Regions from separate parts of the Streptomyces sp. B15 genome, predicted to be linked through region 3. Evidence: riboswitches for the same ligand, from Rfam matches in the RefSeq annotation. Region 3 holds a riboswitch; each other region holds the start of a gene.

Region 1 (10,037 bases), on a different contig from region 3:
CCCACCCGCCCCCACGCCCTCCCCTCCCGGGACCGGCCCCGGCGGCGCACTGCCCGACCCGCCCACCGGGGCGCCCTCGCCCGCCGGGCCGCGCTCCGGGACAGAGCCGGAGTCCGACTCCGCCGCGCGCGCCTTCCGTTCGGTCCGGGCAGGACAGTGCCTGACGGTGCACGGCAACGGCTCGGGGTGGAGCCGTCCGGCGCCCACCGAGGCCACCCGGGTGCCCTGCGGGGACGATCGTGCCTACACCCGGGTGACGGCCGTACGCCGCGCCGGTGCCGGCGGCGAGCCGCACCGCGCGTGCCCGACCGGGAACGGGCGCGCCACCTGGACGCACGGCGACACCACGCTCTGCATCACCCGCCAGTTCCGCACCGACCAGTGCCTGCTGGCCGAATCGAAGGGCGGCGAAGTGCGCGCCGCGCTGATGTCGGCGCCCGCGTGCTCGACGGAACCGCCCTCGGGCACCGGCAGATACGACAGGCTGCTGAAGATCACGGGTGTCCACGACGAGCCGGCCCCCTGCCGGGAGGGCGACTCGCAGGGGCACTCGCGCTACTGGACGTGGCGGATCGACGGCGGCGATCGGACCCTGTGCACGGCGGACGCCACCGAGTGACACCCCGCCGTCGTCGGCCCGCTCATCCGGTGAGGCGGCGCCAGGCCCCCGGAGCGGCCGTCGCCAGTACGACCGCCAGCGCGCCGACGAGCAGCGCGAAGGGGAGCGCCGCACCCGCCAGGACGAGGAACGGGACCGCGGAGAGCGCCGCGACGGCGCAGTAGCCGGCGCCCGCGAGGGAGAGGAAGCACTGGGTGCGGGGCGGACCGTCCACGTTGAGGCGTACGACCAGCGCGGCACACACCGCCGCCCACAGCGCGGCGCGCGGCTCCCCGAAGCTGACGGCGTCCCGCACCGCTTCGGCCGTCCGGAACCACCATTGGCCGTCCAGGGTGTCCACGAGGTGCGGGAAGTCGGCGGCGTAGTCGGGCAGACGGGCGCCCTTCGGCACTTTCGCACCGAGGGCCGCGACGTCCTGCCGTACGAACTCCGTGATCAGCAGCACCGCCGCGCCGAGCGCCTGTGCGAGTCCCGCCGGCCAGCCGACCGTCCAGCCCCGGAGCCGGGCGCCGCCGCGCGCTATGCCGTCCGGGGCGTCATCCGGGGCCTCGCCGCTCGGAGCGTCACCGTCCGTCGCCGTCGCCGTCGTCTCTCCGGTCACCGGGTCGGCTTCCGTCGCCGCACTCCCCACGCCCGAACCGCCCCTCGCTCACCGGTCGTCCGGCCCACCCGGACCGGCCCCGCTCATGATCCGGCGCCGCGAACCCGCCCGCAAGCCCGCAAGCCCGCAAGCCCGCAGCGGCGACAACGCGGAGGCGGGCGCGGGTTCGCGCGGCGGGTCAGTCCTTCTTCGGGAAGGACACCTCGACGCGGCGGTTCTTCGCGCGGCCCTCCTCGGTCCTGTTGTCGGCGACCGGATAGTCCTCGCTGTAACCCCGCACGTTGAAGCTCACCTCGGAACCCAGCCGCTGGGACAGTTCCGTCTGGACGGCCGTGGCACGCTTCTTGGAGAGCGTCTTGCCGTGCTCGTAGGAGCCCAGGTCGTCGGTGAAGCCGAAGACGTTGACCTCGGTGCTCTGCTGCTTGTCGATCTCGTCAGCGATGGTCTTGATGCGTGCCTTCGCCCCGCTGTTGAGCTTGGCGCTGTTCTTGGGGAACAGCACCTCCACCTGGAGGGTGAACTTCGTCTTCGCCGTGCTGTCCTCGCGGCGCTCCTCGCCTCCCAGATCCTCGGTCACGAACTTGATGTCCAGCACCTTGGGCTCGGCCAGCTTCGCTCCGCCGGCCAGCCGCAGCCCGTCCGCCTTCGCGTCCACCTCCACCGGCTCCTCGGTGTCCCCGATGTTGTCCGGCGGCTCGCTGAACCCCGGATCACCCGGCCCCTTCTCCCCGGGGAGGGAGGGCGCCCGACCGGTGGGCAGGCCGGTGGGGTTGTCGGTGGGGTACTGGGTGGCGATGTCGGGGATGGAGGGCGTCGGCCCGGGGCTCGGGTCCTCCGCCCGCGCGGACGGGGCGCACACCCCGAGTACGAGCGCGGCGGAGAAGGACGAGCACGTCACGGCTCTGGTCAGCTGTCGCCTGGTGAAGCCCATCCCTCACTCCCCTCCACCGATCGTGACGTCGGCGGGAGGCATGTCCGCGATCTGGAACTCCACCTTGTCGTTGCCCTTGGGGGGCGCGGGGAACTGCGCGTACCAGGTCTTCGAGTCGCCCGCCTGGATCGGCTGGCCGAACGAGGTGCACAGACACCGGCCCTCGGTGTCCCTGAGGACGAGATAGCGCTTCTTGCCCTTCTGGTCGACGAGTTTGGCGCCGGCGACCGACAGTTTGTTGCGCAGGGCGAGCTCGGACTCGTCGCCCTCCCAGCCGGGCGCCACCCAGGCCTTGCCGCTCCCGTTGGTCACCTTTCCGGTGAGCGTCACGAAGCCGCCCGTCTCGCGGCGGGCCGAGTCGACGGTGAGGGTGATGTCATCGCCTCCTCGCACCTTTGCCAACGGTTCGCCGCCGGTGGAGCCGCCGGACTCCCCGCCGTCCCCGCCGCCCTGGAGGTCGCCTGCCTTCTCGGAGGGCCTGGGCTCCTTGGCGTCGTCGCCGTCGCCGCCCCCGCCGCAGCCCGCGGCCGTGAGGACCAGTCCGGCCGCCAGGGCCACCGCGGTCATACCCCTGCGAGCCCGCAGGACGCGCCGAAGATTCATGGAGTACTCGACTCTCGTTCGTCGTTCGCTCGTCATTCGACCAGCACCACCGAGAAGAGATCCGACGGTTTCAGGTCGCGGCCCTCGTCCTCGGGGTCGATCGTCAGCTCCTCGCCGCCGCAGACCAGCTCGATCTCCTCGGCGGCGTTCGTGGTCTTCTCGGTGCCGTCGGCCTCGCACCGTGGTCTGATCACCGCGGTGGCGGTGGCCTTGGCGGTCTTGTTGTCCGTGCCGGGGATGATCGTGTCGCCCGTGTCGAACCGCGTCTCGATGCTGACGCGGTAGCCGTCGTCGCCCTCGCGGGAGACCGGATCGCAGCTGAGCAGGTCGGAACGGTTGCGGTCGGCGAAATGTGCTGCCGCGCCGCAGCCGTCGCCGCTGAGCGGGGCGACGGCGTCCAGCCACTCCTGCCGGCCCTCCTCGTCGCCGAGTGCGTCCAGGAAGCCGTCGAAGAGCTGTTGCCGGTCGTCCTCGGCGGCGCCGAGGGCCGCCGCGTCGGCCGCCGTCTGGCCGCCGTTGCGCACCGTTCCGGCCTGGGCGACCGCGAAGAAGGCGAAGGCGAGGAAGAGCAGCCCGGCGATCACCGCGCCGTACAGCAGGACCGTCTGCCCGCCGTCACCGGACAGCCGGCGCACGGTCAGCCGCCCAGTACCGCGCTCACCGCGTTGGCGATGGCTCCGGAGATCATCGAGTCGAGCCCCAGCGCGCGGATCGCCAGGATGATGCCGGCGACGAGGATGACGATGCCGGCGTATTCGATCGAGTTGGCGCCCCGATCCCCGGGCCGCCCCCGCGTATGTCCTCGCAGGAGGGCGAGGCGGGCGCGGACGCGCCCGCGCGTGGCGTTCGACATCGGGTTCTCCTCCGTTGCTGGCTGACTCGGTACCCCCACAGGGGTACGCCCCCATGTCTTTCCGGTCGTTCCGGTTCACCCGTCCCGCGTGGCCGCCCTCTTGGGGGCGGCAGCAGCGTGGTGTCACGTCGTGCGCCCCCTCCCGTCGCCACCCCGCGGTGTAGCTAACAGTCGCTGCCCGAATGCAGACTGTGCCACAACTCATTGCGGTGGCGAAGGGGTGGACGGGAACCGGACCGGCAACCGGTGCGGCGGCCGAGGCGGGAACCGGTGCGGTCGTGCGCGTTCCGACCTGCCGTAAGGCGGGGAGTGAGCCGGACATTGACCGACGCCCCTCCTCTCGACGGGTCATGGCGACGGAGCGAGCGGTACGGCGCGTTCCCGGAACGCGCCTGTGGGGCCGGGGTGTTGGGCGGAGCCGGACGGTGGGCGGGGCGCCTCTCACCATAGCGAGCGAGGTGCCGAACGCACCCCTTCCACATCCGGACCGCAGGTGGGACAGAATCATGTATTCTCCCACCAAACGGTCAGATCTCCCGTTACTCGCATCAATCCCCCTCGCCTCCCGCTCACTTCGCAAAGGGAAAGAAGCCGGAGATGGGGTTCGCCGCCGTGAGTCGCCTCACAGGCCGGACGGAAAGAGGGCGTTTCCCCTTTCGTGCCCACCGGCTCACTCTCGGGTATTACCGCAGCGCAACCGCGGAATGCGATCAAGGAATTCGAACCGACCGTGAAATGCGTCGCATTACCGGTCCGATCTCTCGACGATCATTTTCTTGTCCCCCGGAAATATGTGTGTTTAAGGTGCCCGAGCTGTCGCGCCCGACGTGCGGCAGTGCGCAACCAGACGCCGAGTCCTGCCGCTGGTCTGCGAGAACTCCACCGTTGGCAGGAGCGGGGGAACCAGGTAAGTGCCCCGAAGGATCGGTGATCCGACGGGGCTTGGGGTGAAGCCGGGACTGCGCCCGCACAGGGCATGGCAGTTGCGGCCGGGCTACTGCTCCAGCCCGAATCCGACAGCTCACCTCGTAGGCGTAGGAGAGGAACTCCCCTATGTCCGGAAAGCATGCCCGAAAGTCCCAGCGCCGTCTCAGGCGCGGTGCTGTACTCGCGCTGACCGCCGGCGGCGCCGGTGTCGTGCTGCCACTGTTCGCGTCCGGCAACGCCCAGGCCGCCTCCGTCGACACCTGGGAGAAGGTCGCCCAGTGCGAGTCGAGCGGCAACTGGCAGACCAACACCGGCAACGGCTACTACGGCGGCCTGCAGTTCTCGCAGTCCAGCTGGCAGGCGGCCGGCGGTACGAAGTACGCGCCGCGCGCCGACCTGGCCACCAAGGACCAGCAGATCGCCGTCGCCGAGAAGCTGCTGGCCATGCAGGGCCCGGGTGCCTGGGCCTGCGCGGGTGCCGGTGGCCTGACCGCGGGCGGCCCCGCCCCGGACGTCGACCCGGACGGCGGCGGCAACAGCGCCGAGCCGCAGCAGAAGTCGGCGCCCGAGCAGGCGGCCCCCGAGAAGTCCGCTCCGCACAAGTCGCAGCCGTCGCAGAAGTCGCAGCCGTCGCAGTCGTACACCGTCGTCAGCGGCGACACCCTGTACAAGATCGCCACCGCGCACGACGTCTCCGGCGGCTGGAAGACCGTCTACGACGCGAACCGCCAGGTGATCGGTGCCGACCCGGACCTCATCCTGCCCGGGCAGAAGCTGTCGCTGAAGGCGCAGGCCGAGGCCGAGAAGAGCGGCAGCGACTCCGGTGCCGAGGCGCAGGGCAGCAGCGACGAAGGCGCCGCGGCGCAGGGCGGCGCCGAGAAGTCCGCCCCCGAGCCCGCCGCCAAGTCCGAGTCCGCCCAGGGCGGTCACGTCCGGCCGGTGCCGGGCGGCACCAGCACTCCGTACCGGGCCGCCGGTGGCAGCTGGTCGAGCGGCCACCACACCGGTGTGGACTTCTCGGCCGCCAGCGGTACGCCGGTGAAGTCCGTCGCCGCGGGCGAGGTCGTCGCCGCGGGCGACGGCGGCGCGTACGGCAACCAGGTCGTCGTCCGGCACGCCGACGGCAAGTACACCCAGTACGGCCACCTGTCCTCGCTCTCCGTCCAGGTCGGCCAGCAGGTCGGTGCGGGCACCCAGCTGGGGCTGTCCGGCAGCACCGGCAACTCGACCGGGCCGCACCTGCACTTCGAGGTGCGCACGACTCCGAACTACGGCTCGGACGTCGACCCCGTCGCCTATCTGCGGGCACACGGCGTCTCGCTCTGACCCGGCACATATGACCCGGCCACCGGTCCTGCTCCCCTCCGGGACCGGTGGCCGATGCCGGGTGTGCCGTGCAGCCGCGTCAGCCCCCCAGCACGGCGCCGAAGTCGGTGTCCGAGCCCAGGATGAACGTGGCGACGATGAGGATGAGGGTGCCGGGCAGCAGGAAGGCGATCGTCGTCATCGTCGCCTTGGGCACCGTCTTGGCCGCCTTGCGCCGCGCGTTCTGGGCGTCGGTGCGACGCATGTCGGTGGCGATCTGGATCAGCGTCTCGGCGATGGGGGCGCCGAGCTCCTCGCCCTGCTGGAGCGCCGTCACGAACTGGTCGACCTGGTCGCTGGCGTTGCGTCTGCGCAGCTCGTCGAAGGCCTGGCGGCGGCTGACGCCCATGTCCATCTGCCGCAGGGTGATGCGCAGCTCGTCGGCCCACGGCCCCCGGTAACGGTCGGCGACGCGCTCCAGGGCCTGCCGGAAGCCGAGCCCGGCGGAGACCACCACGGCCAGCACGTCGAGGAAGTCGGGCAGGGTGCGTTCGATGACGCGCCGGCGGTCCTTGATCGCCTGCCGGATCGCGAGATCGGCGGCGAACCAGCCGAAGGCCAGCACGAGTACGGTGAAGAACAGGCTGCCGGCCGACAGGCCCACCACGGCCATCAGCGCGCCGAAGATGCCGTAGACGGCGCGGCGCGCCGCGTACCGCTGGAGGGTGAGACCGCCGGGGTTGCCGGCCTGGTCGATCCTGCGGCGTTTGGCGGCGACCTGCTTGGGCCCCATCAGCCGCAGCACCAGCGGTGCCAGGCGCATGCCGAGCCGGTCGACGGCGGCCTCGCCCTTGGTGGTGCGGGTGGCGCCGACCTCCAGCGCAACGGCCAGGTCGGGCGGCAGCCGGGTCTCGGCGCGGTACATCCGGATGCCCGCGAAGGCGCCGTACACGGCCAGGGCGCAGAGGGTGGCCAGTCCGACAGCGATCATGTGCTCACACCTCGATCCGGCCGAGACGGCGGATGACGAGGAACCCCGCGGCGAACAGTCCGACGGCGACGACCATGGCGACCTGCCCCACCGGGCTGCCGGTCACCCGGGTGAGGGCGCCCGGCATCATCGAGTTCATCATCAGCATGGCGCCGAGGCCGAGCAGCGGGATGGTGAAGGCCGTCGCGTTGACCTCGGCGAGCATGGTGCGCACCTCGCGCCGGGTCTCCTTGCGCTCCTCCAGCGTGGTGGTGAGGTTGCGCAGCGAGGCGACGATGGTGCCGCCGGCGCGGTTGGCCAGGACCAGCGTGGTGACCAGGACGACGAGTTCGCGGGAGGGCAGCCGCTCGGCGAGTTCGTTCAACGCGTCGTCGATGGAGCGGCCGACGGCGAGCTGGTCGGTGACCAGCCGCAGTTCGTCCCCGGCGGGGGCCTCCAGTTCTTCGGCCGCCATGCCCAGGGCGGTGCGCAGCGCCAGTCCCGCCGAGGTCGCGTTGGCGAGGATGCGGGCGAGTTCGGGCAGTTGGTTGATGAACTGCTCGGTGCGGCGCTGCCGCTGCTGGTTGAGGAAGGCGTTGGCGGCCAGTACGCCGACGAGTCCGGCTATCGGCCCGAAGAACGGGGCCAGGACGGACGAGGCCAGCATCCACACCACCGCCACCAGGCCCGCCAGGTAGACGACGTACTCGCCGGGCGTCAGGTCGAGTCCGGTGGTGGCCAGCTTCGCCTGGAGGCGGCGGCCCGGTCCGGTGGCGCGCACCCGCCGGTCGACCCCGGTGAAGCGGCGCCGTCTGCCGCCGCTGCCGGGCGGGAGGGCGAGGGCGGGCCCCTCGCTCCGGCTGAGCCGTTCGATCAGGTCCCGGCGGCGGGCACGTCCGGAGGAGTAGAGGAGCACTCCCGCGGTGGCCAGGGCGCAGGCAGCCAGGGCGGCGCCGAGTGCGAACTGCGCAGCGGCTGCGGAGTCCAGCGCCAGGGTCGCGAACCGGTGGGGGGTCTGTGTGCTCACACCGCCTCCCGGGTGGCGAGCTGGTCGTCGGAGCGGGCGACGCCGAACGCGGCGGGCACCGGTTCGCCCGCCAGCTGGAGCCGGTCGGCGGCGCGGCGCGGCAGCGGCAGATGCTCGTAGGTGCCGTGCACCCGGCCGTCGGGGCCCATGGGCCGGGCCGCGAACCGGGAGACCGTCGCGATCTGGAAGGACTCGCGGCCGTGCGAGGCCAGCAGGGCGATCTCCACGATCTTGCGGGAGCCGTCCGCCAGTCGCGCCAGCTGGATGATCACGTCGACGGCGGAGTTGATCTGGTCCTGGAGGGCCTCGAAGGGCACGTCGACCTCGGACATGGAGGCGAGGGTCTGGAGCCGCATCAGGGCGTCCTCGGCGCTGTTGGCGTGCACCGTGGCCAGCGAGCCGTCGTGGCCGGTGGACATGGCCTGGAGCATGTCCAGCGTCTCGCCGCCCCGTACCTCGCCGACGATGATGCGGTCGGGGCGCATGCGCAGCGAGTTGCGGACCAGATCGCGGACGGTCACCTGGCCCTTGCCCTCGACGTTGGGCGGCCGGGTCTCCAGCCGGATCACATGCCGCTGCTGGAGCTGGAGTTCGGCGGCGTCCTCGACGGTGATGATGCGCTCGTGCTCGGGGATGAGCGCGGACTGCGCGTTGAGGAGGGTCGTCTTGCCGCTGCCCGTACCGCCGGAGACGATCACGTTGAAGCGGGCCCTGATGAACCCGGACAGCAGCGAGAGCATGTGTTCGTCCAGCGTGCCCAGGCCGATCAGCTCACCGAGGGTGTAGGCGCGGGGGAAGCGACGGATGGTGAGGGTGGCGCCGGTCAGCGAGAGCGGCGGGATGATGACGTTGACCCGTTCCCCGGAGGGCAGCCTCGCGTCCACCATCGGATTGGACTCGTCCACGCGGCGGTTGACGGTGGAGACGATGCGCTCGATGGTCTGCATCAGCTGCTCTTCGGAGGCGAACCGCACGGGAACCTGTTCGACGCGCCCGCCGCGCTCCACGAAGATGTTGTCGGGCCCGTTGACCATGATCTCGGTGATGGAGCCGTCCTCCAGGAGCGGTTCGAGCACCCCGAGGCCGAGCGCCTCGTCCACCACCCGCCGGATCAGCAGCGCCCGGTCGCCGGTGGCCAGGACGGGACCCTCGCGGCTGATGAGATGGCCGAGTACGCGTTCGAGGCGGGCACGGCGTTCGGCGAGGTCGAGCGCCGACATCTCGGCGAGGTCGATCTCCTCCAGCAGCTTGGTGCGGTAGGCCGCCACCAGGTGCCCGGTGCTGTCGGCGGCGGATCCGGGCGCCCGGGGGTCGCCCGGCGCGGTGCCGCTCTCGTGCGCGGTGATACGGGAGCGCAGGCTCATGGACCGACCTCGCTCATTCGTCTCCCCCTCGTTCGGCGCTGTCGCTGGGCATGGTCGCGGAGCGGGAAGCGGTGCCCATGCTGTCGAGTCCGGGCAGCAGGGAGGGGATGGTCACGGTCGTGGTCACCGTCACCTCGTCACCGCCGTCCGCGAGCGCGAAACTGCTGCGGCGCGCCGTCCAGTCGGACATGGCGGCGCGCCCGCTCGCCGCGTACCGGTCCGCGATCTCCTCCTGGGAGGCCACCCGTGCCGCGGCCCGGGCGCCCGTGCCCGCCTGCTGCACCGCGTAGCCGACGATCCCGAGCTGGATGGCCGCCATCGCGACGAGCAGCAGCAGCGGCAGCATCCCGGCGAACTCCAGCGCGCTGGAGCCGCGGTCGCGTTCGCTCGCGCGGATACGCGCAGCCGTCATACGCCCTCACCCCTCCTCCGCGGCGCCCGCCTCGCCGCCGACCGTGAACGGCAGGCCGGCGGCGCCGGGGAACAGCAGCGGTGTCCGCAGGTCGACGTCCGCCTTCCAGACGGTGCCGCCGCGGGAGCAGCTGACCGAGGCGTCCTGGCGCCACTTGGCGGGCAGGTGCTCGCGCGCCGCCGCCTCGCACGCACCCTGCGGGTCGCCGTGGGCGGCGGCCGCGGTGGCGGCGCGGGCGGCCTCGTCGGCGGAGTTGCCCGCGAGGGAGAAGGTGTAGCCGATCAGTACGCACTGCCACAGCAGCACCAGGGTCACCAGCACGATCGGCGCCATCCCGGCGAACTCCACGGTCAGCGAGCCCCGGTCGCCGCCCTCACGGGCGCCGGGCGGTATCCGACGACGCAGAAACCCGACGGCCCCGCGAT
Region 2 (10,037 bases), on a different contig from region 3:
ATTGAACGCCTGGAAGACGAAGCCGATCTGCCGGCGGCGCAGGAGCGTCAGCCGGGTCTCGCTCAACCCCGTCAGCTCGGTCCCGCCCACGGCGACCGAGCCCGATGTGGGCCGGTCGAGACCGGCGGCGCACTGCAGCAGCGTGGACTTGCCCGAGCCGGAAGGCCCCATGACCGCGGTGAACGTGCCGTGCTGGAAGTCGAGCGAGACCTCGTCGAGGGCAGTGACGGCGCCACCGCCTGTGCCGTATCGGCGGGTGACGTGCCGCAGCTGGACCGCTTCGTGAGCCATGTATCCGTCCTGACGTACTCGTGATGGTGGCCGCGCGCACTGTCGCCGCACGCGTCGGGCGCCCGGGGGCGGGGCACCGGGAGATCGGCTCCGCGGCAGGCGCTGGAGCCGCGAGGCGGTCACAGCATTGCAGAGAAAGTTCTGCAGAGGAAGCTCTGCAGAGGAACGTCTGCGCTAGGGTCGGTATATGACCGAGCCACTGGAAGAGGACGGCCCCGCCGCCGTCCAGCAGTCGCCTCGCACCGTCAGCGACCCCGCGACCCTCAAGGCGCTGGCCCACCCGCTGCGCCGCAAGATCCTTCGCCGGCTGGCCACCGAAGGCCCCGCGACGGCCACCGCACTCGCCGCCGTACTCGGCGAGAACACCGGGACGCTCAGCTACCACCTGCGCCAGCTGGAGCGAGCCGGCTTCATCGAGGACGACCCCGACCACTCGGCGAACAGCCGCGAGCGCTGGTGGCGGGGAGTGCGTGGACTGGACGTGCGGCGCCCGCCCCAGGCCGACCTGTCGGCCGCCGAACGCGCCGTGGTCGGCGAACTGGACCGGCTGCGCATGGAGGAGGACATCGAACTGGTCCACCACTACACCCTCCAGCCACCCGAGGAGGAGTGGGGGCGCGGATCACGCAGCACCCTGCATCTCACCCGGGAGGAAGTGCAGCAGTTCCACGACGCGTATCTGGAGCTGCTGCGGCGCTTCCAGCGGCCCCGCGACGACGCCGGGCCTGGCGCACGGCCGGTCGCCGTCCGCTGGTTCACCGTTCCACTCGACGACCCGGAGCAGTGACAGCTCGACGCCTTCGAGCATCTCGGGAAGCGTCACCACCTCGGCCGCGCATGCGGCTCACGCGATGAAGACCGCGCGCGGCCGAGGCGGGAGAAGAATGTACGATGGCGCTTAGTAGAAACGCCTACCGATCGAAACTCCCGGTCTCAAGGGAGCTGCTGGAGACCTCCTTCATCGGCTTTCAGCTGCAATGTCCGGAAATACAAGACTTGCCGCTCCCGCTCATCCGCTGTGTCGGGAAACACATCGAAAGCACCGAGACACGGACAAGATCTTCTGCCGGATCGTCAAGAACCTTTGCGGCGCGAGTTCTTCGGAATACGGCCCCGATTCGCCACTTTACGCTCAGAAAATGATCCACCGCATAGCGTTGATGAATTGCGAGATCATTTTCCGGAAGCGGCCCGCAGGTGAATCGAGCGCCTTGATCCGGGCAATCCATTATGTTTCCGTGTCCTCGCTCCGGCCTCCGTAAACGGCCGGAGTTCCCATGCCGGGGCGCCGAATCCTGCCGCCCGGCGAGGGAAATTCGCACCAGAACCGCGCGGCAGGAGCGGGGGACCCAGGTAAGTGCCGTACCGCATCCAGCGGCCCGGCTAGGGGTGAAGCCATGCCCGTAGCGCCCTCGCGCACGGGAATGGCCGGGCCACTCCAGCCCGAATCCGACAGCTCACCTCGCAGGCGCTAGGAGAGGACACCCCCATGTCTCGTGGCCGTCATGCCCGTCATCCGCTCAGCGCCCGCAGCATTTCCCGGCTTTCGATCGTCCTGGTCGCCGGCGGTGCGGGAATCGCCGCTCCCCTGCTGACCGCGGGCAGCGCGCACGCCGCCCCCGCCCCGGCCAAGGTGCAGCAGCAGGCGCAGTCCGCCCAGGCGGCTGCGCAGACGAAGACCGAGCAGGAGCCCAGCTCCTACACCGTCGTCAGCGGCGACACCCTGTACAAGATCGCCGTGGACCACGACATCAAGGGCGGCTGGTCCACCCTGTACAAGGCCAACAAGGAGACGATCGGCGGCGACGCCGACCTGATCCGCCCCGGTCAGAAGCTGACCCTGGACACCGCCTCCGCGCCCGCCGAGCGGAGCAGCAACTCCGAGCGGGCCGACCGCAGCTCGGCCGAGCGGACCGGCAGCGTGCACAAGACCCAGTCGACCAACCTGGACGGCTGGATCAACGAGGCGCTGACCATCATGAAGCAGCACGGCATCCCGGGCACCTACGACGGCATCCACCGCAACATCATCCGGGAGTCCGGCGGTGACCCGAACGCCATCAACAACTGGGACATCAACGCCCAGAACGGCACTCCGTCCATCGGCCTGCTCCAGGTGATCAAGCCGACCTTCGACGCCTACCACGTCGAGGGCACCGTCTACGACCAGCGCGACCCGGTCGCCAACATCGTCGCGGCCTGCAACTACGCGGCGGACCGCTACGGTTCGATCGACAACGTCAACGGCCCTTACTGAGCCGTAACCCCGATCGCGGCGGCTGCCCCTCACCCTCACCGGGTGACGGGCAGCCGCCGCGTCGTTTCCGGGCACGGCGGGCCGCCGGCTTCGGGGCCGCGCGGCTCGGGCGACGCGCCGGCGCGGGCACCGGGCCTGAGGCCGCACCCTCCCGCCCGGGAAAGGCCGGGTTCACCCGAACGCCGCCTTCTCCTGGCGTCGGTGCGCCCGAATGGGCACTGTCTACCCATGAATGTTGCGAAACATCTGGTAAGTGTCATAACTCCCGCCTACAATGCGCTGCCCTACGTCAAGCGCTGCGTTTCCTCGGTCGCGCACCAGTCGCTCGGCCCCGGTCGCATCGAGATGATCGTCGTGGACGACGGCTCCACGGACGGCACCGCCGCCGAGCTGGACCGGATGGCCGCCCGGCATCCCCGGCTGCTGCGGGTGATCCACCAGGAGAACTCCGGCGGCCCTTCCGCCCCGCGCAACCTGGCCCTGGACCTCGCCCAGGGCGAGTACGTCTTCTTTCTCGACGCGGACGACTACCTGGCTCCCGAAGCGCTGCAGCGGCTCACCGTGACCGCCGAGGAGAACAGCTCCGATGTCGTACTGGGCAAGATGGCCTCGGTGGGGCGCAGAGTGCCGCGCTCCATGTTCCGGGCGAACCAGCCCGACGCCGACCTGTTCACCTCCCGGGTCTACTGGGCGCTCTCCGTCCAGAAGCTCTTCCGCAAGGAACTGCTCGACCGGCTGCACCTGCGCTTCCACACGGATCTGCGGGTCGGCGAGGACCAGCCCTTCACCGCACTCGCCTACTTGCGCGCACACCGCATCTCCGTGGTCGCCGACTACGCCTGCTACTACCTCGTGCGGCGTGGTGACGGCCGGCATCTGACGTATACGAACAAGACCGAGCCGACCCTCGACTCGCTCGGCCGGGTGTGTGAGCTGCTGCGGAGCGAGTTGGCCCCCGGGCCGCAGCGCGATGCCCTTTTGGAGAGGCACTTCGCGGTGGAGCTGAAGGACGCCTTCAAGTTCCTGGGCACCGAGACGGAAACGGCGATCCAGCAGCGCGAGTTCGAGCGGATGCGGAAACTCGTCGCCGAGCACGACGGCGATGCGTTCTGGCCCCGGCTGCCTCCGATCCAGCGGCTGCGCTGCCATCTCACCCGGCACGGCGACCTGGCCGAGTTGTTGGCCCACACCTGGTCGGACAACAGCAAGCTGCCGTTTCGTATCCATATCTCTCAAGGAAGAGCACTGGCGCACTATCCACCTGATCGTGACAGCCGTCCCCGAGGCACTACCGCGTTGTTCGACGTGACGGAGCACCTCACCCTCGCCCACCATGTATCCGCATTCTCCTTCACCGGTAACCGACTTCGCCTCAGCGGTCACGCGACGTTGCGCAAGAGTGAGCACCACAACGAACACGGCAATGAAAGCAGAAAGACGCTGGAGGTCTTCCTCCAGCACCGTGGAGAAGGCGCCGGGAGACGCCATGCCGAAATCCACCTCACCGAAGACGCCTTCGAGGCGGACCTGGATCTCCTCGGCGGCGAAGGGAACGACGCACCACTGGCCGACGGTTTCTGGGACCTGTACCTACGCCTCACCGTGAACGGGCTCAGCAAAACCGTGCGGCTGGGAAACCAGCACGACCCGAACGCCGGTGCCTGCCCGTTCACCTGCCTGACCGACGACGGCACCGGAGGAATACGGACAGCCAGAATCTACTGGACGTCCTTCGGCAATCTCAGCCTGCGGCTTCAGCACGTACCAGCAGCCCGGCTCGGCAAAGAACTGCGCCTCGAACCCGAAGTCGCCGCGTGGCGCGGCCCGGTGCTGCGGATGAGCGGCCGGACGAACCTGCTCGGTCCACCACCGGGAACAGCCCTCCTTCGGCTGGCGACGGCAGACGCCGAGGCCGACTTCCCGCTGACGCTCGGGGACGACGGCCGGTTCACGGCCGAACTGCCTCTCGGCGCCCTGTCCCCGGGCCGGTGGACGGCCGGGCTGCGGATAGCCGCCGCCAACTGGCGCCACGACCTCCCCTTGCGGCAGCCGGCCCTGCCGCCCGGCACGGCGCGCTGGCGCCGTGGACTCGTCCCCCGGTACGCCAAGGCCGTGGCCGCCGCCCCGCTCACCCTCCGGGTGGGTCGGGTGCCGCTCCTCCGCGACGTGCTGCGTCTGGTCCGTGCCAGGCGTCGCAGGCTCACCAAGCGGCACTTCTGACCCACCCCGTGGTCACGGTGTGTGGAAGGCCACCTCCGGGTTCCCCTTCGAGGGGCCGTCCAGCAACGGCCGGGGCAGACCGCGCAGATGCCGGTCGAAGAAGGCCGTCACATACCGGGTGGTGATCTCACCCGAGCGCTTCCCGGACAGCGGCGCCGAGGGATCGGTGACACCGGCCTGCCCGCCCAGGATCGGTATGTCGATGAAGGTGAAGTGCCCGGAGTCGGCGACCGTGAGCCACCGCTTCCAGCCGTGCAGCCGCTCCCAGGTCTCCGGCCACGTCGTGTCCCGGGCCTGCGGGCCGTGGCCGTCTCCGGTGCCGAGCATGAGGACCGGGCGGCCGGTCGCCGCCTGCGGTACCGGGGCGAAGAAGGTGCCGTCCAGGTTGGCGGCGGCCCTGATACGGCGGTCGGTACCCGCTGCCACTGCCGCCGCGTTGCCGCCGAGCGAGTGGCCCGCCGCCCCGATGCGCCGCGGGTCGATGAGCGCCGCGTAGTCGGGGGACCGCTTCCGCCCTTCCGGTGCGTGCCGCCCGTCCCGCGCAGGGCGCGTCAACTCGTCGACGACGAAGGAGATGTCGGCCGCCCGGTTCCGCGCCGCCCGGCCCAGCAGCTTCTTCTCCCCCTCGTCGGTCGGCGCGGCCTCGACGGTCTCGCATGCGACGCAGGTCAAGGTGCGTGCCGCGGCCTTGTCGGCACGCGCGGCGCCCCGGTCCGTGAAGGTCGTGCCGAAGGATTCGTAGGCGTGGTCCAGCAGCGCGACGACGTAGCCCTGTGAGGCCAACTCCTCCGCCAGCGTGGTGAGGGTGGCGCGGTGCAGGGTGAAGCCCGGGGAGAGCACCACGAGCGGGTGCCTGCCCGGTGCGGGGCGGGCGCCGAAGCGGGCGTTGGTACGGACCGAGGCGAGCCGGTCGGCCGGGAAGGATTTGTCCAGCTTCAATCCCTTGAGCAGCAGTGCCGCTTCCTCGGCCGACAGATACGGCGCGGGTGCCGACTGGTCGCCGCCGCGCCGCGCGGGGTAGAAGACCGAGACCATCACCCGGCGGGCGCCCGCCGACGGCACCCAGGGATCGCGACGGTCGCGGTCGACCAGGGACAGGGTGTCCCGTCCGACCGCCCACGCCCCGGTGGGCCTCGGAATGGACAGACGGGTGTCGCTTTTCGCGGCGGTTGCCGCCGAGGCTGCCGGGCGCGCGTCGGCCGTCGACGGGCTCTCGACGGAAGCGCAGGCGGTGGCTGTCGGGGTGAGCAGAGCGGCGGTCAGGACAGCGACCGCCGCGCGGTGTGTACGGATCATGGCCGGGAGCCTAGGAACGCGCGCACCGTCCCGGGCAGCTACGAAAGGCGGGGGGCTTCCTGACTTTCGTCAATGAGCGGGGGGCTTCCTGCCTTTCGTCAATGACTGGCGGGCAGTTGGGGCGCGACGTACGAAGTTCGCCCTCTTGGCAGGGGCGCCGACTCACGGCAGCGTGAGCCGAGCATCTCACCCCCCACCATGGAGTGCGCACATGAGAGAGGCGAAATCCGTGCAGGACGCCCCTGCCGGCCGGTCCCGCCGAGCCGTCGGATGGGTCAGGAAGGCCCCGGCCGTCGTGGTCGGGGCCTTCGCTCTGGTCGTCGGGCTGCCGGGGACGGCGCTGGCCGATCCGCCGCAGTCGCTGCCCATGAACGCGACCGAGTTGGAGAAGACGTTCCAGCCCGCCTACGACTACGACACCGACGGCTGCTACGCGACCCCCGCCATCGGCCCGGACGGCACCATCGCCCCGGGCCTGAAGACAGGCGGCGACGTCAACGGCAACTGCCGCGACGCGTCCGACTTGGAGAACACCAACGGCTACTCCCGCACCAAGTGCAACAACGGCTGGTGCGCCCTGGTCTACGCCTCCTACTTCGAGAAGGACCAGGCGGCACTCGGCGGCGGGAGCGCCGGGCACCGGCACGACTGGGAGCACGTCGTGGTGTGGGTGCACAACGACCAGGTCGAGTACGTCTCGACCTCCAACCACGGTGGATTCACCGTGCACCACAAGGACGCGCTGCCCTTCGAGGGCACGCACCCCAAGGTCGTCTACCACAAGGACGGGGTGAGTACCCACTGCTTCCGCGCCGCCAAGAACGACGGCGGTGACGAGCCGCCCGAGAATCACCGGGGGACCTGGCAGTTCCCCACCCTGGTCGGCTGGGACGGCTATCCCGAGGGGCTGCGCGACAAGTTGACCGGGGCGGACTTCGGCAGCGCCACCCTGGGCATCAAGGACGACACCTTCAACAGCCATCTGGCCGCGGCCGTGCCGGACGGCATCCCCTTCGACCCCGGCGCCTGAGACAGGACCGGACGCGGGGCGGTGGCCGCTGCTGTGCACGAGGCAGCACACCGGCGGGCACCACCCCGCAGGCCCCCCGCGTGGTCCGCTTCTGCCGACCGCCGCAGCTCGCCCTGCGGGCCGACCGCTGCCGCTTCCGCGTCAGTCCTGCGCCTCCCCCGGGGGCGGCGCCGGCTCTTCGACGGGCTCGGCACGCACCACCCGCACCCCCCGTTCGGTGAACTTCGCCACCTGGTCCGCGTCGGCCGCCGCGTCCGTCACCAGTGTCCAGCCCGCCGGCAGCGCGGCCCACGCGTGGAACGGGGCCCGGCCGAGCTTCGCCGCGTGCGCGAGTACGTAGGTGTGTGCGGCCCGACGCGCCATCAGCTCCTTCAGCCGCGTCTGGCGCAGCTCCGCCTCACAGATCCCGCCGTCCGCCGTCACCCCGTCCGCCGACAGGAAGACCCGGTCGAAGGTGAGCCGCTCCAGCGCCGCTTCGGTCAGCGGGCCCACGAAGGCCTGGCTGACCGGCCGCCAGGTCCCGCCCAGGCACTCGACATGGACGGTCTCGACGTCCGCCAGCTCCTGCAGCGCCGTCAGACCGGTCGTGGCCACGGTGAGGTCGTCGACCGTACGCAGTTGGTGCGCCAGCGCACCCACCGTCGACCCCGCGTCCAGCAGTACGGTCTCGCCCGGGCGCACCTGGGCCGCCGCCCAGCGGGCGATGGCCCGCTTCTGCTCGTACGCCTCTCCCGTGCGCTGCCGCAGCGACGCCTCCGGATGTGCGGTCAGCGCCATGGCCCCGCCGTACGTACGGGCCAGCCGGCCGTCGGCGGTGAGCCGGGCGAGGTCGCGGCGGATGGTGGAGGCGGTCACGCCGAAGTGCTGCGAGAGCTCCTCGACGCTGGCCAGGCCGGTGGTGGTGGCGAGCTGCAGGATCTCCTCGCGGCGGGCCCGGGATCCGGTGGGCGGCATCAGGTGTCCTTCGCGATACGTCGGTCGGGTCGGTCGCTTCGGTTGCTCGGGTCCAACTGCCCTTCGCGGGGCGTCGGTTCAGTGCGCGTTGGACATCTCGGCGGCCTGCCGCAGCGCCTCGATCATGCTACCGGGCTCGGCCTTTCCGGTACCGGCGATGTCGAACGCGGTGCCGTGGTCCACGGAGGTGCGGATGACCGGCAGGCCGACGGTGAGATTGACCCCCGCCTCGATGCCGAGCACCTTCACCGGGCCGTGGCCCTGGTCGTGGTACATCGCCACGATGAGGTCGTAGTCACCGCGGGAGGCCAGGAAGAACGCGGTGTCGGCGGGGAGCGGGCCGCGAGCGTCGATACCCGTGCGGCGTACCTTCTCCAGCGCGGGAACGATCTTCTCCTCCTCCTCGCCGTAGCCGAACAGCCCGTTCTCCCCGGCGTGCGGGTTGATGCCGCAGACCCCGATGACGGGATCCGCCCGACCGGCCCGGACCAGCGCCTGGTGGCCACGGCGTACGGTCCGCTCGACCAGCCCCGGCTCGATCCGGCGCACGGCGTCGAGCAGTCCGATGTGGGTGGTGACGTGGATGACCTTCACCTTCTCGGTGGAGAGCATCATCGACACCTCCTCGACCCCGGTGAGCTCGGCCAGCAGTTCGGTGTGGCCGGGGTAGAGGTGTCCGGCGGCGTGCAGTGCCTCCTTGTTGAGCGGTGCGGTGCAGATTCCGTCGAGCTCGCCCGCGACCGCGAGTGCGGCGGCGCGCTCGACGTACGCGTAGGCGGCGTGGCCCGCTTCGGCGGAGAGCCTGCCCCAGGGCAGCCCGGCGGGCAGCAGCGCGAGGTCGACGACGTTGATCCGGCCGGGGGCGAACTCGGCGTCGGCCGGGGTCCGTACGGCCACCACCTCACAGTCGACGCCGAGGATCCCGGCCGCCTCCCGCAGCCGTGCGGCGTCACCGACGACCACGGGCCGACACAGGCCCAGCGTCCCGGGGTCGAGCGCTGCGGACACGATCACCTCCGGCCCGACACCGGCGCCGTCACCCATGGTGAGGCCGATCAGAGGGAGGGGCTGCTGCGCGTTCACTGTGTCACTCCTTGGCATGGCAGGGGGGTTGAGGATGCGGCCGACGCCGAGAACGGCGGCTCCGGCACGGGAGGCGCGGGAACGGAAGGTGCGGGAACGAGCCGGGGGCGGAGCGCTGCCGCGATCCGGTGGAGGGAGTCGGGGCCACCGAAGCTGCCGGGCCTGGTGACGACCGACCGCCCGTCGTCGGTGCGGGAGTGGACGGCGCCGTGGTGGATCTCGCCGAGCGGCGACAGCGCCGTGACACCCGCCGCGTCGAGCACCCGACGGGCGGTCTCTCCGCCCGTGAGCACCAGGTCGGGCCGGCCGGGCAGAGCCGCCACCGTCCGCGCCAGTCCGGCCACCACCCGCCGTGCTCGATCCGGCCGGATCCCACCGGCCGGATCGACCGAGACCACGGTGACGGCGTCGGCTGTGAGCGGGGGCAGTGGTACGGGGGCCTCGGCGGCCAGCGTTCCGGGAGCCAGGGCCATATGCCGGGCCCCGGCTGCCACCAACCGTGCGATCTGGGCGGCCACCACGGGCTCCGCGCTTCCGGCGACGACGAGCAGAGGGCGCACAGCGGCGGGTGCGTCCTCCCCCGCCCCGGTCTTCCGCCCCGATGTACCGGTCCCGATGTGCCTGCCGAGGGAGGCGGCCAGCCCGCCGCTGCCCAGCAGCCGGTATCCGGGGCCGAGGGACACCGCGGCCTCGGTGATCACGGCCAGGTCGGCATCGGTGGCGGCGTCGCACACCGGGTGCCGACCCCGGCTCGCCACGGACCTCAGCAGGTCGGCAAGGCCGCGGACTCCCTGCCGTACGGCCTCGACCGGTACCCGGGCGGTGGGCAGGGGCGCGAGAGCTTCGGTGACGGACCGGGGTGGGCGACGTCCCTCGGCGCGCCAGGCGGCGCTCTCGTGCAGCGGT
Region 3 (10,037 bases):
CCGAGCTCTTCCCGCAACTCCCGTACCAGGGCTGCTTCAGCCGACTCTCCTGACTCAACCTTCCCTCCCGGCAACTCCCACCTACCCGCAAATTCCGGTGGGGCTGTCCGACGCGCGGCAAGAAACCGTCCCCCGTCAACCACTGCCCCTGCCACGACTACGCGCTTGGCGACACGCTCACTCATGTCTGCAAGCCTATGGCTTTGCTGCGCCTGCCGGATTCGGCCTCCGACAGCAAGAGTGATTCACCCAGGGAGTACATCCGGTGGCTCCAGCAACTCCAAGGGCGCCGCGGCGCGGTCGTCCACCACCAGACGGAGAGGCGAGAGGCCGTATGTACGGCCCGGGCTTACCCCTGCTCAGCCGGTCACGGCTCGATCTGTGGCCCTTCGCCAGGCGGCCAACTTGGCTGCGTGCCCGGTGCTTGGGCTGATTGTTGTCGCCCGACAGGGCATACGCTGGTGGTGTGGGGACGGTGGTCTCATGTCCACAGGCTTGGCAGGGGGTTGGTTGAAGGCGATGTGTGGTGTACCGCGGATGACCACATCCTCAAGTTGCTTCGCGGAGCTTTGGATTGCCATTTGTCTCTGAAGGCAAACCATTCCAGGAGGATCCCTATGACCGGAACGGGTAACACAGGCGGCGCGGAGGAAAATGCCGAGCAGGCGGAGGGCGTGTTGCTCGGGCTGTTGACGGAGTACGACCGCGGGGTGCTCGCCACGCTGCGGCGGGACGGCAGGCCGCAGCTCTCGAACGTCAACCACACCTATGACCCGGAAAGGCGGCTGCTGCGCGTCTCCGTCACGGCGAACCGCGCCAAGGCGCGGAATCTCGCGCGGGATCCGCGGGCCAGTTACCACGTGACGAGCAGCGACGGGTGGGCGTGGACGGTGGTGGACGGGACGGCGGAGCTGACGCCCGTCGCGCGGGATCCGCACGACGCGACCGTCGAGGAGCTGATCGAGGTCTTTCGCGCGATCCAGGGCGAGCACCCGGACTGGGACGAGTACCGGGCCGCCATGGTGGCGGACCAGCGGCAGGTGGTGCGGCTCGGCGTCGAGCGGGTGTACGGGCAGCCGCGGCGGGGCTGAGCCGGCGCCCAGTCCCGCCCGACTCCCTCCCTGTCCCGAGGCCGGGGAGGGTTACGCCGACGCGTCCGTGAGCAGGCGCAGTTCGTCGTTGGTGAGCCGCAGGTCGGCCAGGGCCATCAGCGCGGGCAGCTGTTCGACCGTGCGGGCGCTGGCGATGGGGGCCGTGACGGTCGGCTGGGCGGCGAGCCAGGCCAGGGCGACGGTGGCCTCGGAGACCTGGTGCGCGTTGGCCACGGTGGTCAGCGCGGCGAGGACGCGCTGCCCGCGCTCGGTGGCGAGGAGTTGGGCGGCGTTGCCGGCGCGCGCCCCCTCGGGTGCCGCCTCACCCGGACGGTACTTGCCGGTGAGGAAGCCGGACGCCAGCGCGTAGTACGGCAGTACGGCGAGGGATTCGCGCCGGGCGAGCTCTTCCAGCTCTCCCTCGTAGGTGTCGCGCGAGACCAGGTTGTAGTGCGGCTGGAGCGCCACGTACCGGGCGACGCCTTCCCGGGCGCTGAACGCGAGCGACTCGTCGAGGCGGGACGGCGAGATGTTGGAGGCCGCGATCTCGCGGACCTTGCCCTCCCTGACCAGGTCGTCGAGAGCACCGATGATGTCGGAGACCGGCACCGACTCGTCGTCGAAGTGCGTGTAGTACAGATCGATGCGGTCGGTCCGCAGTCGGCGCAGCGAGTCCTCGCAGGCGGCCTTGATGGTGGCCGGGGCGAGCCCTGTGTGGTCGGGGTGACGAGCGACCTTGGTGGCGATGACGACACCGTCCCGTACGGCCGAGCCGCGCGCGGCGAGCCACTCGCCGATGACCGTCTCGGACTCGCCCCCCTGGTTGCCCTCCACCCAGGCCGAGTACACGTCGGCCGTGTCGATGGTGTTGCCGCCGCCGTCGGTGTAGGCGTCCAGCACCGCGAACGACGTGGGGGTGTCGGCCGTCCAGCCGAAGACGTTGCCGCCGAGCACGAGCGGCGAGACGGACAGCTGACCGATCTTGTTGTCGGCATTCATCTGCATGCCGCGACCGTAACGCGGTGGCGGACGGTGACACAGACCGCGCACCGGGCCGCCCCCGGCGGCCCTTCGGCCCTCAGCCCATCAGCCCATCGGGTCGACGGGCCGAGGGGCCGAGGGGCCGAGGGGCCGAGGGGCCGAGGGGCCGAGGGGCCGAGGGGCCGAGGGGCCGAGGGGCCGAGGGGCCGAGGGGCCGAGGGGCCGCAGCGGACATGGCACTCGGGCGGCACGGGACATCGGCACCCGCACCGCCTCAGACGTTGACGCCCTTGTCGCGGAGCCACGACAGCGGGTCCACCGGATCGCCGCCACCGGCCCGCACCTCGACGTGCAGATGCGGGCCCGAGGAGTTTCCGGTGGAGCCGACGCGGCCGATGACATCGCCCGTACCGACCTTGTCGCCCGCCGACTTGGTCATGGACGACAGGTGGCAGAACCACAGTTCGGTCCCGTCCTCCAGCTCCAGCACGATGCGGTAGCCGTACGAACCGGCCCAGCCCGCCTCCTTGATCGTGCCGCTGTGGACAGCCCTGACGGGGGTGCCGTTGGGCGCGGCGAAGTCCTGGCCGGTGTGGTCGTTCTGCCACATGCCGCCTGCCTGCCCGAACCCGGCGGTGAGCTGGTACGAGGCCAGCGGCGCCGTGTAGCTGCGGGCGAGCTCGGCACGGCGCCGGGCCTCCGCCTTGCGCTGCTGCTCGGCAGCCCGTTCGGCGGCCTCCCGCTTCTTCTCGGCCGCTGCCTCCCGCGCGCGTTCGGCCTCGGCCTTTTCCTCGGCCTTCTCGGCGTCCGCCCGCTTCGCGGCTTCCGCCGCCGCCTCGCTCGCCGCCTGCCGTGCGGCCTCCTCGCGGGCCTCCTCGTCGGCGGCGGCACGGTGCTGTTCGGCCTGGGCGAGGATGCGGGCCCGCAGCGCCTCGCCGGCGTCGGTCCTGCCCGCCGCCTTGTCCTCGGCGGAGAGCCCGGCCTGGGTGAGGGGACCGGCGGACCCGTCCCCGGTGCCGTCCGATCCCGTGGCGCCGTCCGTTTCGTCGTCGGCGACCAGGGCGCCGATGCCGGGCAGGTCCTCGGCATCGGGCAGCTGGTCGGGGAGGTCGCGGACGGCGTCGGCCGCCGTGTCCAGGTCCGGCACGGATATCGCCCCGGGGTCCTTGTCCTGCGCGGTGGCCATACCACCGGCACCCACCGCCGCGATCATGCCGACACCGAGTACGGCACCGCCGCGCGCCATACCGCTGGCGCGCTGCTTGGCGACCCGGTGCCGACCGCGCAGGGACCGGGTGGACTCCTCGGTGGGGTTCCACTCGTCCCACGGCTCGCCCTCCGTCGGCGCCTCGGACGGTACGTGGGGACCGGCGGACCGGGCGGGGGCGGCCGGCTGCGCGGCTGCGGAGCCGTACGGGGTGGAGGGGGTGGAGGGGGTGGAGGGGCCATAGTTGGTGGGGGTGCCGGCGCGGTCGAGGTGCGGGTCGTACGCGACGACCTCGGGGGCCTGGCCGGCGAAGCCCTGCGTTCTGGAGGCCACGGGGGCGCTCTCCTTTCCTTCCTTCTCGCCTACCGGGTTAGCTGACGGGTTCGGAGCAGGAAGGTCTCCTACGGGCGTCCTCACGCAAGGGCGTCCGATTCACCCCATCCTCCTCGTCCGGCTGACGAGAAGGGGTGGTTCCCCGGTTCCCACGGTGCGGTCCAGGCAGTTGGACGCTGCTGGTGCCCCGTATGCGGGATTCGGCGACGGCGCACGGTGCCGTCTTCCGTGACGACAGTGACGACCGTGCTGCGTTATCGGACGTTAATAGAACAGTGGCTGTGATTCCAAGCTGTTCCCGGTAATTGGCGGTGGCCGCCCGGTCCGCCGGCGTCCTACGGGGTCGAGGAATCGTGGGCGACGGCGAGCAGTGCCAAGTCGTCCACCGAACGGCCACCTGTGTGGGCCGCGACGTCGATGAGCACCGTCTCCAGCAACTCCTCGGGATGGGCGAAGTAGCTGTTGGACAGCCGTTCGACCGGGTCGTAGAAGTCGCCGGCGGAGTCGCGGGCCTCGGACAGGCCGTCGGTGTAGAGGAGCAGCTGGGCACCCCGGGGAAAGGGAAACTCGTCGATGTGCTCCGGCCACGCCCCCAGATCGGACATCCCGAGCGGGAGCGCAGGAACCGTCGGCTCCAGCAGGGACGCGTTGCCTTGGTGCAGCAGAAGCGGTGCGGGGTGGCCCCGGTTGACGAGGCGCAGCACGGAGCCCCCGCCGCGCGCGGGGCCGCCACCAGCTGTACTGCCGGAGGCGGCCGGAGCTGTGCTGCAGGAGGCGGCCGGACTGCCTGACGGGCCCGAGATCTCCACCAGCACGGCCGTGCTGAAGCCCTCCAGCCCTGCCGTGCCGGGCTGGCGCCGTCCCTCCCGCCGGAGGGCCCGGTCGAGCCGGACGGCAACGTCGGAAAGCGTCTCCTCCTGTTCGGCGGCCTCACGGAAGACCCCCACGAGGAGGACGACGGCGGCCACCGAGTCGAGTCCTTTGCCGCGTACGTCACCGAGCAGCAGCCGTACGCCGTACGGGGTCTCCTCGGCCGCGTAGAAGTCCCCGCCGACCCGGGTCTCGGCCTGTGCCGCACGGTAGCGGGTGGCCACCGCCAGGTCGCCGACATGGGAAGGCGGAGCGGGCAGCACGGCGAGCTGGACCGCCTCGGCCACACCGCGCGCCGAAGCCAGTCGGCTGCCGCTGCGTCGCAGCACATAGTTGACGCCCACCGCGAGGACGGAGACGGTCAGATTGGTGACGGACCTGGCCTCGGCCTCGACAGTGCTGCCCGTGTCGTGGAAGAAGGCGAACAGGATGGTGGCGCCGGAGGAGAGGACACTCGTCAGGACGGTGCCCCAGAGGGAGAGGACGGCCGCGGCAGCCAACGGGGCTGCGGCGAAGGGGGCCGAGATGGCCACATCCCTGGGTGTCGCCAGTTCCAGCACGATGCCCAGGGCGAACAGCACAGCGGGAAGCTGCCGCGCCACGCGCCACAGCCGTCCGCCGCTGTCGTCGTACCCGGTCGCCGTCTCCGTCCCGGCCTGCCTCTGCCGCACGCTCCCAATCTCGCCCCAGAGAGGGCTCCCGGCCAGTCGGGAGCGCTGGAAGTGGGTACGGGCGGGATCCGTACCACGCGGCAGGCCCGACCACCTGTCGGCGTACGCCATCCAGGAATCGGACGGGGGAAGGGGACCGGAAGGGGAAGGCGTGAGGGGACGGGAGGGGGGAGCGGGAGGGATCAGCCGCCGGTGCCGGGGGCCAGCGGGCCGATCTTGGGTACGGACGCCTTGCCGGTGTTCGTGACCGGTCCGCCGGACCAGGGCACCCGCAACGAGGCCCGCTCGTCGGGCGGGGTGATCTTCGCGGCGCTCGGCGTGACGGTGGTGACGTTCGTCATCTCGGGGTTGGTGTACGAGAGCGAAGCCCATGCGCTCTTGCCGGGCGACAGCTTGACGGTCCGTACCTGGCCGCCCGTCCGGTTCGGGTCGAAGGAGACCTGCTCGCCGCTGCTGTTGACGAACGCGAGCCCCGGGTATCCGCGTACGGTGCACGTGCTGTCGGACCGGTTCGTCAGGATGACGGCGAAATTCTTCTGTCCGGCACCCGGATGGTTCCGCCCGAAGGAGGCCTTCAGGTCCGAGGTGTGGCACCGGGACCCGGAGGCGGACCCCGAGCCGCTCCCGCCGGACGAGGAGGAGGCCGAGGAGGACGAGTCGTCGCCGCCCGAACCGGATCCGCCCGACCCGTCCGAGTCGCTGCCCTCCGAACCCCCCGCGGCTCCGTCCTCGCCGCTGCCGGCCTCACTGCCGCTCGTGCCGTCACCGCCCTTGGAGGCGCCGTCCGAATCCTCACCGCCTGCGGGCGTGGCCTCGCCGCTGACCTTGTGCGGGTCGGGTTCCGAGTCGTTGCTGCAGCCGACCACCAGGGCGCCCGCCGCCAGCACCGCCGTCGCGGCGGCGGCGACACGAGCCACCCGGCGGCGCCGCCGGGACGGGGCGTATCGCGCGCCGGGCGGCGAGGTCTGCGGAGTCGACGAAGCCGACGAGGCCGACGAGGCCGACGCAGCCGACGCGTGCGGCGAGATCCGTGGGAGCTGCGGGGTCGAGGAGAGCTGCGGGGTCGTCGTCGGGTCCTGGCGCTTCGTCATGGCTGCCGTCACTCCCTGGTCGTCGCGTCTCGCGGTCGTCCAACTGCCCGGCGGCATCACACGCTTGCCGGCTCTCGTACCCAGCGTGTCCCCGGGCCTTCGCGCCGTACACCGCGTTAGATGACCGGCTTGGCGGGAAAGTTCACGGCCGCCGCGACCTTTTTTCACAGGCCCCCGATGTGGGGGACACGGTGCTGGGGCAGATGAGTCGGAAGTCGCTCAACGGGACGGGTGGGAGCGAACTAAGAGCCGTTGACACGCAGGCTGTTCAACACCTGATCCGTTCTGGCCGAGCAGTCCTCGTCGCACCGGATCTGCACGTACACCGGCGGTTTGCCCTTCTGCCGAGAGGTCAGGCCGATCTCCTTCAGCGAGTGCCCGGGAGAGCCGCAGGCCGACCACGTACGAACGTGCCCCTGCCAGTCCGCGCCCTTGAACTTGCTGCTCCCCGAGTACTGGCAGCCCCGGTGGTCGAGTTCGGCCACCTTGGCGGGCAGCGTCTCCGCCGCACTGTCCGCACCATCTGCGTTGTCGGTGTTGCCGGTGTCGTTACCGCTGTCCTGGGCGCTGGCGCCGCTCTTGTCCTCGTCCTCGGGGGTGGAACCGAGCCCGACGAAAACCCCGTTCGTGGCCGAGGTGAGGTCCTGCCAGCGGCTCACGTCCTGCGCGACGAGCAGCCCGGGAGCGTCCTTCACAGGCAGACCCAGCGAGGACGGGTGCCAGCCCGAGTCAGCCGTCTCCTTCGCCCACTCCCCCGGAATCCGCACGCTGATCCGGCCGCTGGCGTCGCTCACCCGTACCTGCGACGGCTTCCGCTTACCGTCGGGCGCCAGTACCGCGCTGGCCACCCCCACGCCCGTCAGCACGACGACGACGGTTCCCATGGCCACGGCACGCCACCTGCGGCGACGGCGCGGCGCCCCGTCTTCCGCGGCAGCGGTCCGGAACCGGTCACCCTCGGGCGGCTTCGACTGCGATTGCGGCTCCGGCGCGGGCGCGCTCACGGCGGGAGGCACGTCCCGCGCCGCGGACGCGTCCGGCCCCGGCGCCTCCCTCGCGGCGGACCCCGGCGCCTCTGACGAAGGCCCGGAGGACGCCTCGGAAGACGCCTCGGAGGAGGTTCCGGAGGACACTTCGGAGGACACCTCGGAGGCAGCGCCGCCCGGCGCGGGGGACGGCGACTCCGTCGCGACCGCGGGCGGCTGTCCGGCTCCCTGGGACGCGGGGCGTACGGCGAGGGAGGAGAGCGGGGCGGCCGCGGACGCGTGGCGGTCGGCGCCGACGGACGATCCGGCACCGCTGCCGTCACGTCCGTCCGGGGCCGGATCCGGGGCCTGGCTCCGGCCCGGCGTCCCGGGCTCCGGGTCGTCCCCGGTCCGCTCCGCTCCGTCCGCAGCCCGCTCCAACTCGTGTGCGATACGGTCCAGCTCGTTCGCGAAGGCGGCGGCGGTGGGCCAGCGGCGCTCGCGGTCGGGCTCCATCGCCCGCGCGACCGCCTCCGTCACCGCCCAGGGCAGTCCGGGTCGCAGTTCGTCCAGCGGCATCACCCGGTCCGGCGTTCCCGGGGTGGCGCCGGTCACCAGGTGGTAGAGCACGGCGCCCAGGCTGTAGATGTCCGCACGGGCGTCGATGCCCTCGAAGGGTTCGGCCTGCTCGGGTGCCATGTATCCGACCGAGCCGGCGACCACGGTGAGCCCCGAGGCGTGCGCGAGGTTCTTGGCCAGGCCCAGATCCGCGACCAGCACCCGCTCGCGCCCCTGGGGACCCCCGCTGGTCAACAGCACATTGGACGGCTTGATGTCGCGGTGCACCACCCCCGCCTCGTGCAGGGCCTCGGCGCCACGTGCCGCCTCGGCGGTCAGCCGTACCGCCTCGTCCACCGGCAGCGGTCCGGCCGCCATGCGGTCGGCGACCGTTCCCCGGTCCGCGTACTCCATGACGAAGTACGGTTTCTCACCGTCCAGCTCCCCCACGTCGAAGACCTGGACGACACCGCCCGACGACGCCTTGCGCAGCAGCCGCGCCTCGGCGAGGAAGCGGTCCCGGATGTCCATGCGGTGGGCCCAGTTGTCGGCCATCACCTTGACCGCGACGGGCGCCTCCAGCCGGTCGTCGTGTGCGAGCCACACGACTGCGAAGGCGCCGGAGCCGAGACGACGGTCGACCCGGTAGCGGCCGATCTGATCAGGTGAAGGCATGCCCCTTATGATGCCTGGATGTGCCCACCGTCCTCTCCCCGCGCCGTGAACCAGCCATCCGGACGGCCTGAGCCAGTGGGTTCCGGCGGTCCGTCGACGCCCGGTGGTCCGTCGGCGGCCGGCGGCGGTCCGCCGACGGCCGGTGAACCGCCCGCGCCCAACGACACCGAAGCCCTCGCCGCCCGTGCGGCGACCGGCGACAGCGCGGCACTGGACGCCCTGCTGCGCGCCATCCGCCCCGACGTGGTGCGGCACTGCGGCCGGTTCCTGCTCTTCCGGGAGGACGCCGAGGAGGCCGCCCAGGACGTCCTGTTGCAGGTGTCCCGGCACATCGAGCGCTTCCAAGGTCGCAGCCGTTTCAGCACCTGGCTGCACACGATCGTTGCAAACTGTTCACGCCAGAAGTACCGCGAGCTCAAGCGCCGCGCGGTCGAGCAGCCCGCGCTCCCCCACCAGACGGGGGCGCCGGAGCACCGCCCGGATCCGCGTACGACGAGTGTGATCGCCGGCTCCCGCGTGGATCTCCTCGAAGCGCTGGAGCGGCTGGAGCAGGAGAGTCCGCATCTGGTGGCGCCGCTGGTCTACCGCGATCTGTGCCAGATGGACTACGCCGAGATCGTCGACCGGCTCGGCATCCCGCTGGGCACCGTCAAGTCCCGGCTGCACCACGCCCGTCGCCAGATCCGGCCGTGGCTCACCTCGCAGGAGCTGTGACCCTTCCGGGGGCCTCCCGCCCGGCGGGCTGTCACCTTTGGGGCCGTTGTCCCGTTCTCATGAGGACAGCGCGACTCCCACGAGTCCCATGAGTCCATGAGCCCCAGGAAGACAGCGCGACGCCGACCCGGGAGGTACGCGTTCCATGGCCCCCGCGAACGACTCGAACAGCCCGGCCGACCAGACCTCCGGGCCGGGCGCCGGCCCTGGCCCCGGTCCTGAGCCCGCCCCCGTCGACGGGCCCGTACTGGTGACCGGTGGCACGGGCACCCTCGGCCGTCCGCTCGTGGACGAGCTGCTGGCGGACGGTGTCCCCGTACGCGTCATGAGCAGGCACCCGCGTCCGGCGGAGGACGAGCGGCCCTGCGAGTGGGCGGTCTGCGACCTCACCAAGGGCGTCGGGCTGGCCGCCGCCGTCAGCGGTGTGCGGGCGATCGTGCACTGTGCCACCGACCAGAGGCGGGAGGCGAAAGTGCTCTCCCGAGTGGTCGAGGCGGCGCAGCAGGCCGGTGTTCCGCACCTGGTCTACATCTCCATCGTCGGCGTCGACCAGGTTCCCTTGCCGTACTACAAGGCCAAGTTCGCGAGCGAGCGACTGCTGGAGAATTCCGGGCTGCCGTACACGATCCTGCGGGCCACGCAGTTCCACGATCTGGTGGCCAGGGTGACCACCGCGCAGCGGCGGCTGCCCTTCGTCCTCTCGCCCGCCGGTTTCCGCTGCCAGCCGGTGGAGGTCACCGAGGTCGCCCACCGCCTCGCCGAACTGGTGCGCGGCGAGCCCGCCGGCCGGGTGCCGGACATGGGAGGGCCTGCGGTGCACACCGCACGGGGACTGGCCGAGGCGACGCTTCGTACGACCGGGCGGTCCCGCCGCGTGGTGG

Evidence for each region. Region 3 has a riboswitch for cyclic di-AMP ahead of KBY19_RS18035 (M23 family metallopeptidase). Riboswitches for the same ligand answer to the same signal wherever they lie in the genome.
Region 1: it holds a riboswitch for cyclic di-AMP, as region 3 does, so the genes downstream of both, KBY19_RS37715 (transglycosylase family protein) here and KBY19_RS18035 (M23 family metallopeptidase) in region 3, are expected to answer to the same signal.
Region 2: it holds a riboswitch for cyclic di-AMP, as region 3 does, so the genes downstream of both, KBY19_RS29405 (LysM peptidoglycan-binding domain-containing protein) here and KBY19_RS18035 (M23 family metallopeptidase) in region 3, are expected to answer to the same signal.

What each region holds. Positions count from the first base shown of each region.
Region 1 covers NZ_JAGPXJ010000008.1:45,749-55,785, reverse strand. Annotated here, with positions in the region: gene KBY19_RS06190 (hypothetical protein) at 1-619, shown strand, start outside; gene KBY19_RS06185 (hypothetical protein) at 642-1,220, opposite strand; gene KBY19_RS06180 (OmpA family protein) at 1,399-2,151, opposite strand; gene KBY19_RS06175 (hypothetical protein) at 2,155-2,754, opposite strand; gene KBY19_RS06170 (hypothetical protein) at 2,787-3,389, opposite strand; gene KBY19_RS06165 (hypothetical protein) at 3,392-3,607, opposite strand; cyclic di-AMP (ydaO/yuaA leader) riboswitch at 4,446-4,655, shown strand; partial or broken gene KBY19_RS37715 (transglycosylase family protein) at 4,661-4,993, shown strand; partial or broken gene KBY19_RS37710 (hypothetical protein) at 5,116-5,178, opposite strand; partial or broken gene KBY19_RS37705 (LysM peptidoglycan-binding domain-containing protein) at 5,186-5,305, shown strand; gene KBY19_RS37700 (M23 family metallopeptidase) at 5,474-5,860, shown strand; gene KBY19_RS06155 (DUF5936 domain-containing protein) at 5,940-6,830, opposite strand; gene KBY19_RS06150 (type II secretion system F family protein) at 6,835-7,803, opposite strand; gene KBY19_RS06145 (CpaF family protein) at 7,833-9,200, opposite strand; gene KBY19_RS06140 (TadE family protein) at 9,214-9,612, opposite strand; gene KBY19_RS06135 (AAA family ATPase) at 9,619-10,037, opposite strand, start outside.
Region 2 covers NZ_JAGPXJ010000089.1:16,500-26,536, reverse strand. Annotated here, with positions in the region: gene KBY19_RS29415 (ABC transporter ATP-binding protein) at 1-291, opposite strand, end outside; gene KBY19_RS29410 (helix-turn-helix domain-containing protein) at 479-1,078, shown strand; cyclic di-AMP (ydaO/yuaA leader) riboswitch at 1,601-1,776, shown strand; gene KBY19_RS29405 (LysM peptidoglycan-binding domain-containing protein) at 1,781-2,548, shown strand; gene KBY19_RS29400 (glycosyltransferase family A protein) at 2,777-4,768, shown strand; gene KBY19_RS29395 (alpha/beta hydrolase) at 4,781-6,064, opposite strand; gene KBY19_RS29390 (NPP1 family protein) at 6,276-7,094, shown strand; gene KBY19_RS29385 (DeoR/GlpR family DNA-binding transcription regulator) at 7,236-8,048, opposite strand; gene pdxA (4-hydroxythreonine-4-phosphate dehydrogenase PdxA) at 8,127-9,131, opposite strand; gene KBY19_RS29375 (four-carbon acid sugar kinase family protein) at 9,128-10,037, opposite strand, start outside.
Region 3 covers NZ_JAGPXJ010000036.1:30,743-40,779, reverse strand. Annotated here, with positions in the region: gene KBY19_RS18050 (NUDIX domain-containing protein) at 1-185, opposite strand, end outside; gene KBY19_RS18045 (PPOX class F420-dependent oxidoreductase) at 618-1,091, shown strand; gene KBY19_RS18040 (aldo/keto reductase) at 1,143-2,090, opposite strand; gene KBY19_RS18035 (M23 family metallopeptidase) at 2,347-3,612, opposite strand; cyclic di-AMP (ydaO/yuaA leader) riboswitch at 3,624-3,828, opposite strand; gene KBY19_RS18030 (PP2C family protein-serine/threonine phosphatase) at 3,948-5,153, opposite strand; gene KBY19_RS18025 (DUF4232 domain-containing protein) at 5,336-6,244, opposite strand; gene KBY19_RS37530 (serine/threonine-protein kinase) at 6,487-8,442, opposite strand; gene KBY19_RS18015 (RNA polymerase sigma factor) at 8,461-9,156, shown strand; gene KBY19_RS18010 (SDR family oxidoreductase) at 9,302-10,037, shown strand, end outside.